Regions from separate parts of the Streptosporangium sp. H16 genome, predicted to be linked through region 3. Evidence: riboswitches for the same ligand, from Rfam matches in the RefSeq annotation. Region 3 holds a riboswitch; each other region holds the start of a gene.
What was found. Region 3 has a riboswitch for S-adenosylmethionine ahead of thrC (threonine synthase). Riboswitches for the same ligand answer to the same signal wherever they lie in the genome.

Region 1: it holds a riboswitch for S-adenosylmethionine, as region 3 does, so the genes downstream of both, ACTOQ2_RS29020 (aminotransferase class V-fold PLP-dependent enzyme) here and thrC (threonine synthase) in region 3, are expected to answer to the same signal.
Region 2: it holds a riboswitch for S-adenosylmethionine, as region 3 does, so the genes downstream of both, ACTOQ2_RS35540 (hypothetical protein) here and thrC (threonine synthase) in region 3, are expected to answer to the same signal.

What each region holds. Positions count from the first base shown of each region.
Region 1 covers NZ_JBPXMD010000020.1:70,948-76,294, reverse strand. Annotated here, with positions in the region: gene ACTOQ2_RS29035 (SAM-dependent methyltransferase) at 1-256, shown strand, start outside; gene ACTOQ2_RS29030 (cytochrome P450) at 485-1,684, opposite strand; gene ACTOQ2_RS29025 (TerC family protein) at 1,712-2,569, opposite strand; SAM riboswitch class IV at 2,804-2,919, shown strand; gene ACTOQ2_RS29020 (aminotransferase class V-fold PLP-dependent enzyme) at 2,972-4,315, shown strand; gene ACTOQ2_RS29015 (NADH-quinone oxidoreductase subunit D) at 4,333-5,347, shown strand, end outside.
Region 2 covers NZ_JBPXMD010000032.1:39,332-44,678, reverse strand. Annotated here, with positions in the region: gene ACTOQ2_RS35550 (CGNR zinc finger domain-containing protein) at 1-421, opposite strand, end outside; gene ACTOQ2_RS35545 (MFS transporter) at 486-1,703, opposite strand; SAM riboswitch class IV at 2,119-2,230, shown strand; gene ACTOQ2_RS35540 (hypothetical protein) at 2,268-2,513, shown strand; gene ACTOQ2_RS35535 (FAD/NAD(P)-binding protein) at 2,510-4,267, shown strand; partial or broken gene ACTOQ2_RS35530 (ABC transporter substrate-binding protein) at 4,264-4,722, shown strand; gene ACTOQ2_RS35525 (ABC transporter substrate-binding protein) at 4,641-5,347, shown strand, end outside.
Region 3 covers NZ_JBPXMD010000055.1:25,799-31,145, forward strand. Annotated here, with positions in the region: gene ACTOQ2_RS41320 (alpha,alpha-trehalose-phosphate synthase (UDP-forming)) at 1-373, opposite strand, end outside; gene ACTOQ2_RS41325 (RNA polymerase sigma factor) at 603-1,160, shown strand; gene ACTOQ2_RS41330 (S1 family peptidase) at 1,376-2,911, shown strand; SAM riboswitch class I at 3,207-3,347, shown strand; gene thrC (threonine synthase) at 3,362-4,654, shown strand; gene ACTOQ2_RS41340 (MoaD/ThiS family protein) at 4,677-4,952, shown strand; gene ACTOQ2_RS41345 (cold-shock protein) at 5,302-5,347, shown strand, end outside.

The DNA of each region.
Region 1 (5,347 bases), on a different contig from region 3:
CGACATCACCGCCCATGTGGCGCTCGACGCCTGCGCGGCCTCCGGCGAGAGCGCCGGAGCCGTCACGACGGCGCTGACCACGCAGCGCGAGGCGTTGCGCGCCCTCGGGATCACCGGAGGCCGCCCGCCGGTCGAGCAGGCCAGGAACGACCCGCGCGGCTACCTGCAGGCCCTCGCGAGGGCCTCGGAGGAGGCGGAGCTCATCGCCGCGGGCGGCCTCGGCGGGTTCGGCTGGCTGTCGCAGAGCCGTCACTGACCCGCCGGACCGACGTCGTTCCCGCGGGGCCACGGTGCGGGCGGCGGAGCCGACAGGGAGCCGGTGGGGCGCCCGGCCGCCGTGCCCTCGTCCACGGACGACACGGGCCGGGCACACCCGTGGCCCGTCCGCGTCGCCCGCTCCGGCCGCTTCGTCCGAGGCCGGTTCAAACCCGCACGTCCAGGTTCGAGGCCGGTTCAGACCCGCACGTCCAGGTTCGAGGCCGGTTCAGACCCGCACGTCCAGGGAGGTGAGACCGCGGATGACGTAGCCCGGCCCCCAGACGGGCTCGGCGGCGAGTTCCATCTTCGGGGCCCTGCGCAGCAGGGCGCCGAAGGACTCGATCAGCTCGACCCTGGCCAGCGGTGCCCCGAGGCAGAAGTGAATCCCTGCGCCGAAGGAGATGTGCGGGTTGTCGGCCCGGCCCACGTCCAGGCGGGCGGGGTCGGCGAAGACCTCGGGATCGCGGTTGGCCGAGCCGAACAGCAGCGCCACCTCGGTGCCGCGCGGGATGTCGACCCCGCCCACCGAGATGTCCTCCAGCACCCAGCGCTCGAACATCTGCAGCGGGGTGTCCCAGCGCATCAGCTCCTCGACCGCCGTGGGCAGCAGGGTGTGGTCGGCGCGGAGCCGGTCCAGCTCGGCCGGGTTGCGGAACAACGACCACCAGCCGTTGCCGGTGACGTTGACGGTGGCCTCGTGCCCGGCATTGAGCAGCAGCACGCAGGTGCCGACCAGCTCCTCCTCGGTGAGCCTGTCACCCTCGTCGGCCACCAGGGCGAGCGCGCTGATCAGGTCGTCGCCGGGGTCGGCCCTGCGGGCGCGGGCCAGCTCGACGAGATAGGCGGAGAACTCCTCGGCCGCCCGCACGGCCGTGTGCTGGGCCTCGACCGACGGCTGGAGCTCGTACATGCCGCAGATGTCGGCCGACCAGGGCCGCAGCAGGTGCCGGTCGGCCTCGGGGACGCCCAGCATCTCGGCGATCACGGTGACCGGGAGCGGCTCGGCGACCTCGGCGATCAGGTCTCCGCCGCCGCGCTCGACGAAGTCGTCCACCAGTTCCCCGGCCATCCGGGCGACCTTGGGACGGAGCGCCTCGACCATGCGGGGGGTGAACGCCTTCGACACCAGCCGCCGGAGCCTGGTGTGCACCGGCGGCTCGACATCGAGCATTCCCGCCCTGATCACCCGCCAGAACGGGTCCTGGAACTCGGGGTCGTCCGGCCTGCCGAACTCCTGGTGCGAGGCCACGTGCAGGTAGGAGCGGCCGAGCCTGCGGTCTCGCAGCAGCGCGTTGACGTCGGCGTACCTGGCCACCAGCCACTGGCCGGTCGGTTCGAAGAAGCTGACCGGCCGCTCCCGCCTCAGCTCGTCGTAGACGTCATAGGGGTGGGCGACGAATTCCGGATTCCAGGGATCAAAGCGCACGTAAGCATCGTAATCCCCGGTCCAGGATCAGGTCTGCTCGTCCGGCTTCCCTCTCTCGACCGGCTCGTCCGCCCGGCCCGCCGGGGTCTCCGCGCCCACCGGGGCCTCCGTGCCCTTTGGCGTCTCCGGGCCGGCCTCGCCCTCGGTCTCGTAGCGGGAACGCAGCTCGACCGGCTTCCGCCCCGCCTTGCCGCGCATCCGGATGTTCAGCAGCTCCACCAGCAGCGAGAACGCCATCGCGAAGTAGATGTAGCCCTTCGAGATGTGCTGCTCGAACCCCTCGGCGATGAGCACGACGCCGATCAGCACCAGGAAGGACAGGGCGAGCATCTTGATGCTCGGGTGCCGGTCCACGAAGCGGCTGATCGGCCCGGAGGCGACCAGCATCACGATGACCGAGACGATGACGGCCGCGATCATGACGCCCAGCTCGTCGACCATGCCGACCGCGGTGATCACCGAGTCGAGCGAGAAGACGACGTCGAGGATCATGATCTGGATGATCACCGAGGTGAAGGAGGAGGCGACCTTGCCCTCGGAGTGGTGGGACTCTCCCTCCAGGCTGCCGTGCATCTCGTGGACGCTCTTGCCCAGCAGGAACAGGCCGCCGAGTATCAGGATCAGGTCGCGCCCCGATATCCCCTGCCCGAAGACCTCGAACATCGGTTCGGTGAGCCTCACCACCCACGACAACGCCAGCAGCAACAGGAGGCGGCTGAGCAGGGCGACGGCGAGGCCGAGCTTGCGGGCCTTGTCGCGCTGCTCGGGCGGGAGCTTGCCCACCAGGATCGAGATGAAGATGATGTTGTCGATTCCCAGGACGATCTCCAGGGCGACAAGGGTGAAGAACCCTATCCATATCTCCGGGCTGGTCACCCAGTCCATTGCTTCCTCCTTCGTCGGCCGGCGCCCGAACGCACCGCCGGCCCAGCTGCCCGAGTGCTTCTTCGACTGACTGCCTGGACGACCGGGGGACGCAGGGAGTTCCTTCCCCCTCATCACGCTTCGCTGGCAAATCCGCCGGGCGTTCCCGAGGACGCCCGCTCCGGCTCCGATATCGGGTTGATCACGTTTCGGACTTGCGGGGCACCGCGAGGTGTCGGTTATAGTTCCCCCGTAGGTCATGAGTGCCAGTGACAAGCCCCGGCTCGCTGGCCGGCAACCCTCGCGTCCGCGGCGGGGTGCCCCGGGTGAGGACCTGGTCCGGCACGAGGTGTGCCGGGCAAGCGCGGGCTCCAGGCACCTGTGTCATGGGTTGGGGTCCGATGACCTCGAAGGAGCCCTGGCATGTCCACCCTGACGATCTTCACCCCCGCGAGCCTCGCAAACCCCGCGAGCCCCGCCCCCGTCGTCCCGGCCACCACCGCCGCTCCTGTGACCGTCCCCGAGACCTACGCGTCCGGTGACCGCCCGATCCCGGCCGTGCTCGGCTCGGACCTGGAGGTCCCGGTCAGGGGCGGCAGGCTCGTCCGCTACGCCAACCTCGACTACGCCGCGAGCGCCCCCTGTCTGGAGCCGGTCAGCGCCGCCGTCGCCGCCGCGCTCCCGGCCTACTCCAGCGTCCACCGCGGCGCCGGGTACGCGTCCCAGCTGACCACGGCCCGCTACGAGCAGGCCAGGCATACGGTGCGCGCCTTCGTCGGCGCCCGTCCCGACGACTCGGTGATCTTCACCCGCAACACCACGGACGCGACCAACCTGCTGGCCCGCAGCCTGCCCGAGGGCACCACCGCCGTGGTCTTCGACACCGAGCACCACGCCTCGCTGCTGCCCTGGGAGCGGGTCGTGCGGCTGGCGGCCCCCGCCTTCCCCGGCGAGGCCGTCCGCGCCGCCGACGACGCCCTCGCCTCGATCGACGGCCCCAAGCTGCTGGTCGTGACCGCCGCCTCCAACGTCACCGGGGAGCTCTGGCCGATCGCCGCGCTGGCCCACATCGCCCACCGCCACGGGGCCCGCGTCCTCGTCGACGCCGCGCAGCTCGTCCCGCACCGCCGCCTCAACCTGACGGCGCTCGACCTGGACTACGTGGTCTTCTCCGGCCACAAGCTCTACGCGCCGTTCGGCACCGGCGCGCTGATCGGCCGTTCCGACTGGCTGGCCGAGGCCGAGCCGTACCTGCGGGGCGGCGGCGCGGTGAAGGCCGTGAACGACGACGGCACCGAGTGGCACGACGACCCCGAGGCCCGGCACGAGGCGGGGACCCCGAACGTGCTGGGCGCCGTCGCGCTCGCCGCGGCCTGCGACGCCCTGATCGCCACCGGCTGGACCCCGCTGGTCCGCGAGGAGGAGCGCCTCCTGGAGCGCCTGCGCGCGGGTCTCGCCTCCGTCCCCGGCGTGCACGAGCTGTCCCTGTGGGGCCCGGACCACCCGCGCGTCGGCATCGTCTCCTTCGTGGTGGACGGCTTCACCGCCCGCGAGGTCGCCGAGGTCCTGTCCGGCGACCACGGCATCGGCGTCCGCGACGGCAAGTTCTGCGCCCACCCCTTCGTACGGCACCTGCTGGGCGCCAAGGACGGCGGCTGCGACGACGTCACCGCCTCCGCCGTCCGCGCCTCCATCGGCATCGGTACCACCTCCGAGCACGTCGACCGGTTGATCGACGCCCTGCGGGATCTTGCCTCGCGCGGCTGACGTGACAGCATGGCCCTATGACTGAAGGCGCGCCCCGCGAGCTGAGCGTGGGAATGGGGGCGGGGGCCGAGGCCGTGCGGGGGGCGCACGGCAAGGAGCTCGCGACCGAGGACATGATCCTCAACATCGGCCCGCAGCACCCGTCCACGCACGGCGTGCTGCGGCTGCGGCTCACCCTGGACGGGGAACGGATCAGCTCGGCCGAGCCGATCGTGGGCTACATGCACCGGGGCGCGGAGAAGCTCTTCGAGGTGCGCGACTACCGGCAGATCATCGTGCTGGCCAACCGGCACGACTGGCTGTCGGCGTTCGCCAACGAGCTGGGCGTCGTGCTCGCGGTGGAACGGATGCTCGGCATGGAGGTGCCGGTCAGGGCGGTCTGGACGCGCACGCTGATGGCCGAGCTCAACCGGGTGCTCAGCCACCTGATGTTCCTCGGCTCCTACCCGCTGGAGCTCGGCGCGATCACTCCGGTCTTCTACGCGTTCCGGGAGCGCGAGACCCTCCAGGCCGTGATGGAGGAGATCTCCGGCGGGCGCATGCACTACATGTTCAACCGGGTCGGCGGCCTGAAGGAGGAGATCCCCGAGGGGTGGACGGGCCGGGTCGCCCAGGCCGTGGCCGACGTGCGGCGACGGCTGCCCGACATCGAGAACCTGATCGTCGGGAACGAGATCTTCCTCGCCCGCACGCGCGGGGTCGGCGTCCTCGACCGCGAGACGATCATGCAGTACGGCGTGAGCGGCCCCATCGCCCGCGCCTCCGGCGTCGACGTCGACCTGCGCAGGGACGAGCCGTACCTCGCCTACGGCGAGCTGCCGGTGAAGGTCGTCACCCGGTCGGCGGGAGACTGCCACGCCCGCTTCGAGGTGCTGCTGGAACAGGTGAAGGTCTCCCTCGACCTGGCCGACGCCTGCGTGGAACGGCTTCTTGACCTGCCCCCGGGGCCGGTCAACCAGCGCCTGCCCAAGGTGCTGAAGGTTCCCGAGGGCCACACCTACGCCTGGACGGAGAGCCCGCTCGGCCTGAACG
Region 2 (5,347 bases), on a different contig from region 3:
GGTCGCCTCTGTCGAGCACCAGCGCGGCTCTGGCAACTGCCCCGGCCCATCGCTCGTGCAGCACGACCAGCGCGGCCCCGGCCGCGATCGGATCCCCCTCGCCCGCGTCGTCCGCCGGCCCGCCGTCGGCGGGCCGGATCGTTGCGAGCACCACGAGGTGCAGCCCTTCCCGGATGTCCCGTACGGTGGCCAGCCCCGCCTGCGCCGACGCGGGATCGTCGTGCCACGCCTGGCCGGCCCGATCGTGCTCCGCGTCGCTGATCAGGCCTGCCCTGGCCGCCCAGCGCAGCAACGTGGGGGCGTCGGACAGATAGTCGTGGGGCGGCCCGCCGTCGAGCGGTACGCCTCGTTCGAGCGTGTTGACCAGATCGAGCGCGGGGTGCCCGCCGACCAGGGGAAGGTGTTCCACGTCGAGTGACATGCCCTTGAGGCTACCACTCAAGGCAGGCAAGGAGGTTGCACGGTTCGGTGCGTTGAGCATCGGATCACGTGACTCGGGCGCCCTCGGGCAGGGGGGCGGCGGCCGTGGCCGGTGCGCCCTTCCGCCGGCTGGACAGGACCGGCTCGGCCAGCACGATGGCGAACGCCGCCAGGCTGAGCAGCGCCCCGGCCAGTGCCGTGCTGCGCACGCCCGGACCGGGCAGGAGCACGCTGCCGAGGAACGCGCCCGCGGTGATACCCACATTGAACGCCATGGAGGTAGCGGCGCTCGCCATGACCGACTCGCCCGGCGCGTACACGAGCACCCGCGATCCCAGTACGGCGGTCAGGCCTGCGAGTGTGAAGCCGGACAGGGAGATCGCGATGACGGTCCCGACCGGGGAGGCGCCGAACGCGTACTGCCCGGCGAGCGCCAACGCCTGTAGGCCTATGAGCCCCGTCATGGTGCTCCAGCCGTGGCGGTCGACGAGGTAGCCCACCACGAACACGCCGGTCAGGCCCGCGATCCCGCGTGCCAGCAGAAGCGGGCCGATCGATGACTCGGTGAAGCCGCTGACGTCGCTCAGGAACGGGCTGATGTAGGTGAACGCCGTGAACGCGCCGGTGACCGCGACCGCCGTGGTGGCCACGATCGACAGGTACCGGCCGCGGTCGGGCGCGCTGCCCCGGTCCGCCGCGCCCTGCCCGGCGGGCGTGTCGGGCAGGACGGCCGCGATCGTGGCGAGGACGAGCAGGGCCAGGCCGCTGAGCGCGAGGAACGCCACCCGCCAGTTGGTCTGCTGGCCGAGCCACGTGCCGGCCGGGATGCCGGTCAGCGCGGCGCTGGAGGCACCGGCGTACAGGATGGACAGGGCCCGGCCGCGCACCTCGACCCGGAAGAGGCCGGCGGCGGCCGGCGTCACGATGGCCCAGAACAGCGCCTGGCTCAGCGCGGTCACCATCCGGGCGCCCATGAGCAGCCAGTAGTTCCCCGCCATGGCTGACAGGCAGGTCGCCACGACGAAGATGCCTAAAAGGACGCACAGCAGCCGCCGCCGGGGCAGCCGGCGAGTCAGTCGCGTGAGCGGCAGGGACACCAGCACGATGATCAGGCCGTATCCGGTGACCAGGAGTCCGACCGCTGACGGGCTGGTGCCGAGATCCTGGGCGATCAGGGGGAGCAGGCCGATGGGCAGCGACTCGGTGGTCACGTAGATGAACACGGCCAGGGTCAGGGCGGTCAGTGCGACGATCGCCGACTTGCTTCCGAAGCGTTCTTGCACGGGGTCTCCTCGGCTGGTTCACCACCGTTCTGGATGATGAAGGTAGCTTCTTCGTGTCGCCTCGCGAGAATATCCTGTTGGACATGAATGTAGACGTGTGTGTGCTACCGGTCAATACAATTTAGACGGTACACTGACGGCTGTGTCGGAGCCCGAGCGCGGGGCGGCTTCCGGCCATGTCATGCGCCTGGAAATTCAACAGGGTCGCAGGGGCGTGCCGGCCGGGTGGTCGAGCAGCGCACCCGGGGCCTGGGGAGGAGATGCCACCCGAGACCGAGCGTGACCGCCGGATCGCCGTTGTGTTCGAGCGCGCGATCAAGCCGGCGATCTCCGCCTCGACTGCTGACCCCCGACGAACTTCCGGGCGGGACACTAAGGCTTGACAGAGATCTATGTATTTCCTACCTTCTAAATAGGTTAAGAGTGTCAGTGAGAAGCCCCGGCCGGCTGACCGGCAACCCTCGCACCGCGCGGGGTGCCCCCGGGGGAGACCTGGCGGCACGGTGGGCGTGCCGCAAGCGCGGACCCCTCACCAGGGTTACGAGACATGCCCGGGAGCGCCACATGTCGAAGACCAGCACACCGGACCACGCGAGCCCCGTCGGCCTCGACACCCACGGCCACCACCGGCCCGGTGGCAGGCCCGGCCCGCGTTACCCCTTCCAGGGGTGGATCGGCACACCCGCCTTCCGCGAGAACACCGGCTTCACCGTCATCGCCCGTCCGTCGGGCGAGACCGACGCCTGGCGGATCCCGGTCGAGCCGTTGCACGCCGACTGGGACCAGCCGTACCGCAGAGCCGCCGTATGAGCGCCGCGATCGCCGTCGTCGGCGCCGGGCCGACGGGCACCTGCCTGGTGGAGCGCATCTGCGCCAACGCCGCCGACCTGCTCGGCTGGCCGTCGCTGGACGTCCACGTGATCGACCCCCACCCGCCGGGCGGCGGGCGCGTCTGGCGCCACGACCAGCCGGACCTGCTCTGGATGAACTCCACCGCCGCCGACGTGACGCTCTTCACCGACGAGTCGGTGCGCTGTGAGGGACCGATCCGCCCCGGACCCACGCTGGCCGAGTGGCTCGGCTGCGACCCCGGCAGGTTCGCCTCCCGCCCGGCACAGAACGGCTACCTCTCCCACGTCTTCCGGCAGGCGGTGGCGACCGCCCCGCGCGGCGTCCGGGTGCACGTGCACGCCGCCCGCGCCGTCGACCTCGCCGACGTCCCCGGCGGGCAGGCGGTGACGCTGGACGACGGCCGGACGATCGAGGCCGACGCGGTGATCCTGGCCCAGGGACACAGCGACGTGACGCCGACGAGGGAGGAGAGCGCGCTGGCCGATCTGGCCGCGCGCGGGGGGCTGCGCTACCTGCCCACCGGCTACGCGGCGGACCTCGACCTGGACGGTGTTCCCGCGGGGGAGCCGGTGATCGTGCGGGGGATGGGGCTGGCCTTCGTCGACCTGATGGTGCTGCTCACCTCGGGCCGGGGCGGCCGGTTCGTCCGCGAGTACGACGGGGAGCTGGTCTACCTGTCCAACGGGCGCGAGCCCCTCCTGCACGTGGGGTCGCGGCGCGGCGTGCCGTACCACTCCAAGACCGGTTACCGCTTCACCGGCGCCCGCCCGCCGGTGCCGCGCTTCCTCACCCGCGAGGCGCTGGGCGAGGGACCGTGGAACTTCCGCCGCGACGTGTGGCCGCTGGTCGCCAAGGAGCTGGCCTTCGCGTACTACCACGAGCTCATCACCGCCCACCCCGAGCGCGCCAAGCTGGGCTGGGCGCGGTTCGAGGAGGGCTTCGCCGCCGAGGAGTGGCGCAGCCTCAGGATGCGCAAGCTGATCCGTGAGGCCGTGCCCCGGCACCCGGACCGGCTCGACCTCGACCGGCTCGACCGGCCGCTGGACGGCATCCGGTTCGGCGACCAGGCCGGCCTGCAGAAGTGGATGCACGGCTATCTCGCCGCCGACCTGCGGCGACGTTCGGACCCGGCGCACAGCGCCGACCACGCGATGATCCTCGGGCTGCTCTCCGTCCACGGTGTCCTCGCCGAGTTGGGCGTTTCCGACCCGTGGTTCGGCGGGTTCTTCAGCTACGTCGCCAGCGGCCCGCCGGGACCCCGGCTGGAGGAGCTGCGCGCCCTGGCCAGGGCGGGGGTGGTCACCTTCCTCGGCGCGGACCTCAAGGTCGACCACCACGACGGGCGCTGGCGGGCACAGAGTCCCACCGTGCCCGGCGGCGTGACGGCCACCACCCTCGTCGAGGCCAGGCTGCCCGCGCCCAGCGTGAGCCGGGCCGTCGACCCGCTCATCGCCGCGCTCCGCGACCGGGGCGAGCTCGACGAGGAGTCGGGTCTGGTGAACGTACGGACCGCCGACCGCCGCCTGCTCGACAGGTCCGGCACCCCGCACCCCCGCAGGTTCGCCTTCGGCCCCTGGGTCGTCGGCGGCCGGGCCAGCGGCGGCTTCGCCAGGCCGCACCTCAACGCCCCGCTCTTCCGCCACGCCGACGCCCTCGCCCGGATCGTGCTGTCCGAGGCCGCCGGAACCCAGATACGACGGCACGTCGCATGAACCGCCCCGATCACCCCGATCACGCCGGTCGTCCCGGCCGGCGCCTCACCGAGCCGTCCGAGCCCGCCGTGGAAACGCACGCCGTACAGAGCGACGCCCTGATCGCCCGGGGGAGGAACGGCGAGTTCCTGCCGTGGCCGGCCACGTCCTGGAAGGTCTCCGAGGACGGGCTGACCTACACCTTCGAACTCCGCGACGACGTCACCTTCCACGACGGCGAGAAGTTCGACGCCGCCTCGGTGAAGGCCAACCTCGACCAGCTCGTCTCGCCCGGCTACAACGCCGCGGTCAGCGCCGTCCAGCTGCGCAACTTCGACGGGGCGGAGGCGACCGCGCCGCACACCCTGAAGGTCACGCTGAAGGCCCCCGACGGATTGTTCCTCGACTTCCTCTCCTCCCCGTACGCGGGCCAGGTTTCCCCGAAGTCGCTGAAGAGCGCCAAGGACCTCAAAGCGGGCGGCGTCGACGTGGTCGGCACCGGGCCGTTCATCCTCGACCGGTTCACCCCGGCCAGGAGGTCCACTACAGGCGCAACCCGAACTACGACTGGCCGCCCACCGGCGCCGCCCACCAGGGTCCCGCGCACCTGGCCGACGTCACGTACCGCTTCCTGTCCGAGGCGGCGGTACGGGTCGGCGCGCTCAACTCCGTCTACCAGGGCACCGCCAAGCGGGCCTGGAGCGTCATCGGCCAGGGCAGCCCGCAGTTCTACGACCCCTCGCTGGAGAAGACCTTCGGCAACGACCCGGCGCGGGCCAACCGGCTGCTCGACGAGGCGGGCTGGAAGAAGCGCGACGCCGAGGGCTTCCGGGTCAAGGACGGCAAGAGGCTGACCGTGCGCACCGTCAACGCCGCGCCGTTCGTCCGCGACCGCCGTGACATCCTCGCCCAGGCCGTCCAGGCGGCCGTCAAGCAGAGCGCGGGGATCGACTTCCAGGTCAAGATCGTGGGCCAGGGCGCCGCGCAGAAGGCCGTCGACGACAACGAGTACGAGATCTTCGAGAACTCGCGCGGCGACACCGACGCCGGGGCGGCGCTCATCCTGATCCTGGCGAAGGACGCCGCGATCAACCGCACGAA
Region 3 (5,347 bases):
CCCACTCCCGGCGGAACCTGGCGTCGAAGTAGGGCCTGTTGGGGGTGTCATAGAGGAGGTGGTGGACGAACCAGAGGGTGGAGTTGGCGACCGCGTTGTACGCGCGGTGGAAGGTCGCCGGGGGGATGTCGAGCATCCGCAGCGCCCCGGTGCCGTAGCCCGCCTGGTCGAGCCGGCCGCCGGGGGCCAGCCGCACGGCGCCGCGGTCGCCGTCGGACAGCGCCGCGCAGACCCACAGGACGTCGAGGTCTTTCGCGACCTCCGACAGGCCGGAGACCAGGCCGCCACCTCCCCTGCGCATGGACAGCGAACCGTCCTCGGAGAGGGTGAAGGAGACGGGGCCTCGGTTGGAGGCCACCAGGATCGCGCTCATCGATTCTCCTTGAGCGTGGAGACCCCAAGGTTAACCGGCACCTGGTCGGGATGTCCTCGCTCTTCAGGTCATGGAAGGAACGGCTCCATCGAATTGTGTCAGCTCTTGTCAGCAGGTGGAGTGATGAGCCCCGCTCTATCACCCTTTTTGTGGCGGGGAGGGAGGGTCACCATCCGCGACCCCCGACCGTAGGATGTCCAGCGACCGTGACCGCTGATGGGGGCCCGTGATGGCGCTGGACGAGACGACCGAGGACCTGGCCCGATCGGCCGCCCAGGGCGACCACCGCGCTCTCGGCGAGCTGCTGAAGCGGATCGAGCCCGCCGTGCTCAGGCACTGCGGCCGGATCCTCCCCTTCCGGCAGGACGCCGAGGAGGCCTGCCAGGACACCCTGCTCGCGGTGGCACGCAACATCGGCCGCTTCGAGGGGCGCGCACGGTTCAGCACCTGGCTGCACATCGTGACCGCCAACTGCGCCAGGACCACCTACCGCTCGCTGAAGCGCCGCGCGGCCGAGCAGAGCTCCGACGAGCTGCCGCTGCAGAAGCCGGACGTGGCCCGGGTGAGCGTGATCGCCGGGTCCCGGCTGGACCTGCTCGACGCGATGGAGGCGCTGGAGGCCGAGAAGCCGGAGCTGGCCCAGGCGCTGGTGCTGCGCGACATCTGCCAGCTCGACTACAACGAGGTGGCCGAGCAGCTCCGCATCCCGCTGGGCACCGCCAAGTCACGCATCCACCAGGCGCGCAAGTACGTCCAGGGCGCCCTGGGCGACGCTTACGGCTTCTGACCGCCGCCCGGTCTCCGGCCCGGCCGCCCGGCCTCCGGCGGGCTGCCCGCCGAGGCGCCCACCCGGTCGGAACCGTTGAAGAGCGCCTTCCGCGTGGCGCGCGGCTCCAGGGGCCTCGCCTGATTTAAGGTGGCGTTGCCCACGTCGCGTGATCAATCGGTGACATGTGGCGATCTCCCCTCACGCTGTGCAAGCCGAGGTCGAGGAGAGACCACATGTTCCGCAGACACGCTGTTTCCACGGCATGCGTCCTGGCGGCCACCGCACTTGCCCTGGCCGCCGTACCGGCCGGCGCCGAACGCCAGGCGGCGGGTGCCCCGGCCGCGCCCGCCGCCCCGTCCGCCACCATGGCCGTGTCGGCCGCGCTGAAACCGCCGCCGAACATGCTGGAGGCGCTTGAGCGCGACCTCGGCCTGACCCCGGCCCAGGCCCAGGCCCGGCTGCTCAACGAGGCCCGCCTGAGCCCGATCGCGATACAGCTGAGCAGAAGGCTCGGCCCCCGTTTCGGCGGTGTCTGGCTCAGGGGAAGCACCGCGCACACCCTGGTGGCGGCCACCACCAGTGCCGCCGACATCCCCACAATCCTCGACTTGGGAGCCCAGGCCGAGGTCGTCCCCAGGTCGCTGGCGGAGCTCACCGTGACCAAGCAGAAGATCGACGAAGCCCTGCCCCCGCGGCCGCTCGTGTCGAGCGCGCACTTCGTCGACGTGAAGAGGAACAAGGTGGTCGTCCTCTCCCCGAAACCTGAGGACGCCCAGAACTTCGTCGAGAGCGCGGGGGTGGACGAGCAGGCGGTGGTCGTGCTGCCCAGCACCGAGGTTCCCCTGACCCTGCACGACCTGGTGGGCGGCAACGCCTACTACATCGGCGTCACCAGCCGCTGTTCGATCGGCTTCTCCGTGCTCAAGGGCACCCAGCAGGGTTTCGTCAGCGCGGGTCACTGCGGAAGGAGCGGCGCCGCCACCACCGGCTTCAACCGCGTCGCCCAGGGCACCTTCCAGGGATCGGTCTTCCCGGGCAGCGACTACTCCTGGGTCGCGACCAACAGCGACTGGACCGCCACTCCGACGGTGGACAACGGTGCGGGCGGCACCGTGCCCGTCGCCGGCGCCCGGGTCGCCGTCGAGGGGGCCTCGGTCTGCCGGTCCGGCTCCACCACCGACTGGCACTGCGGACTCATCCAGCAGCACGACGCCAGTGTCACCTACCCCCAGGGCACCGTCTTCGGACTGACCCGCACCAACGTCTGCGCCGAACCCGGAGACTCCGGCGGCTCGTTCATCTCCATCGACCAGGCCCAGGGCGTCACCTCCGGCGGCTCCGGCGACTGCAGCCAGGGCGGCACCACCTACTTCCAGCCGGTCGGCGAGATCCTCACCGCCTACGGCCTGACCCTGCGGACCACCGCGGGCAATCCGCCGCCGCCGGTCACCGGCACCTGCACCGGCTTCCCGAACACCTACACCGGCACCCTGGCCGCTGCCGGCCGGTCCGCCTACCAGCCGAGGGGCCTGTACTACAGGTTGACCGTCGGAGGTCTCCAGACCGCCTGCCTGGACGGCGCCGACGGCACCGACTTCGACCTGTACCTGCAGAAATGGAACGGCAGGAGCTGGACGGTCGTCGCCACCTCCGACAGTGCGGGCCCCGACGAGAGGATCTCCTACACCGGCACGCCCGGCTACTACCGCTACCGGGTGGTCAGCGCGGCCGGCTCCGGTCCCTACACCCTGGGGTTCCGGGTGCCGTGACCGCTCCGGCGGGTCGCCTCCAGAGGTGATGACCGCTCCGGCGGGTCGCCTCCGGCGGCGATGACCGGGAGGGGGCGGGGCTCCCGCCGGACCCGCGATCACCGAGGATCGCGGGTCCGGCGGGAGCCCCGCCTGCCGTCCGGGACGCGTTCCGGGTGCCTCGCGACCGGCGGCCAAGGTTCGGTCGTCCGGTGGATAACACGCCATGTCTCGCACAGTGAGACAAGGAGTCAGGAGGGCGGCGGGGCGGGGTAGAGTGCTGAGGACCTGCGCGTCAGGTTTCCAACTGAATATTTGCTCATCCAGAGGGGTGGAGGGACCGGCCCTGCGAAGCCCCGGCAACCATCCCGGTTCAAGACTCGTGATCTGAACGAGGTCGGCCGGGACAGGTGCCAATTCCGGTCTGTGACCAGGGTGGTCCAGACGAAGATGAGGGAAAGGCCTCGCTTCATGGCGCTCGCAACCACTGAGAACACCACCACCTCCTCCGGTCGTGCCGGCGACGCGCGAGACCGGCGCTTCGGCCCCGCCGTCGCCCTGTCCTGCCGGGAGTGCGGTGCCCGCTACGACCTCGGCCCCAGCTTCGCCTGTAACGAGTGTTTCGGGCCCCTTGAGATCGCGTACGACTTCGGGCGTGTGACCCGGGAGCGCATCGCCGAGGGGCCGACCAACATCTGGCGCTACCGCTCGCTGCTGCCCGTCCCCGACGACGTGGCCGCCAAGCCCAACATGGCGCCCGGCTGGACCAAGCTCGTCAACGCCGGCAACCTCGCCCGCGAGCTGGGCATCCGCTCCCTGCACGTGAAGGACGACTCCGGCAACCCCACGCACTCCTTCAAGGACCGCGTGGTGGCCATCGCCGTCGAGGCCGCCCGTAACTTCGGTTTCCACACCCTCTCCTGCTCCTCCACCGGCAACCTGGCCGGCGCCGTGACCGCCGCCGCCGCGCGGGCCGGGCTGGACGCCTGCGTGTTCATCCCCTCCGACCTGGAGCAGGCCAAGATCGTCATGGCCTCCGTGTACGGCGGCAGGCTCATCGGCATCGAGGGCACGTACGACGACGTGAACCGCTTCTGCTCCGAGCTCATCGGCGACGAGCTGGGCGACCAGTGGGGCTTCGTCAACGTCAACCTCCGGCCGTACTACGCGGAGGGGTCCAAGACCCTGGCCTACGAGATCGCCGAGCAGCTCGGCTGGCGCATCCCCGACCAGATCGTCATCCCGGTCGCGTCGGGCTCGCAGCTCACGAAGGTCGACAAGGGCTTCAAGGAGCTGATCGCGCTCGGCCTGGTCGAGGACAGGCCGTACAAGATCTTCGCGGCCCAGGCCGAGGGGTGCTCCCCGGTCTCCGCCGCCTACAAGGCGGGCCACGACGTGATCCGCCCGGTCAAGCCGGACACGATCGCCAAGTCGCTGGCGATCGGCAACCCGGCCGACGGCCCGTACGTCCTGGACATCGCCCGCCGCACCGGCGGCGCGGTCGAGGACGTCACCGACGCCGAGATCGTCGACGCGATCCGGCTGCTGGCCAGGACCGAGGGCATCTTCGCCGAGACCGCCGGAGGCGTCGTCGTCGGGGTGCTGCGCAAGCTGGTCGCCTCGGGCACGCTCGACCCCGACGCCGAGACCGTGGTGCTCAACACCGGCGACGGTCTCAAGACCCTTGACGCGGTGGCCGCGGAGGCGCGCCCGACCGCGGTGATTCGGCCTTCTCTTGACGCATTCCGTGCGGCTATCGCCTAGAAATCGTGAAAGGTACTGAATTATGAGCGTTTCTGTGCGGATTCCGACGATTCTCCGGACTTACACCGATGGTGCTGCCGAGGTGAACGGAGAGGGTGAGACCCTGCGCGATGTTCTTCAGAAGCTCGACGCGGACTTCCCGGGGATCGGCGCCCGGATTCTTGATGAATCGGGAAAGATCCGACGTTTTGTCAACGTCTATGTGGGGGATGAGGACGTCCGTTTTGTCGACAACCTCGACACGGCCACGCCCTCCGGGGTTCAGGTCTCCATCATCCCGGCGGTGGCCGGAGGCTGATTCTTCCGCTTGACGCGGCCCTGGCCGCCCCGCGCCGCCCCCTCCGGGGCGCCCGCGACTCCACGGCACCCGCCCGGCTCCGGCCGGGCGGGTGCCGTGTTTTATGATGCAAGCTCATATTCAGGGGCTTAGATGGGTCATGTAACCCTTAACTAACTAATGGTGATGGTGAAACTCTGTTCTCGTACTAAAAGCTCTTGTAAAGCAGTAGTTTGGTGCTTGACTCTGTTGCCCTACCGCTTCCCACAGGTATGGTCGGAACGATCGACGTGGCGAAGTCCGTCCCGGCGATTGAGGACTTCGCGAGAGGAATGGGCGTCGTCCTTAAGACCAGTAAGAGGAGTCGCAAGTGGCGCAGGGCACCGTCAAATGGTTCAACGCGGACAAGGGCTACG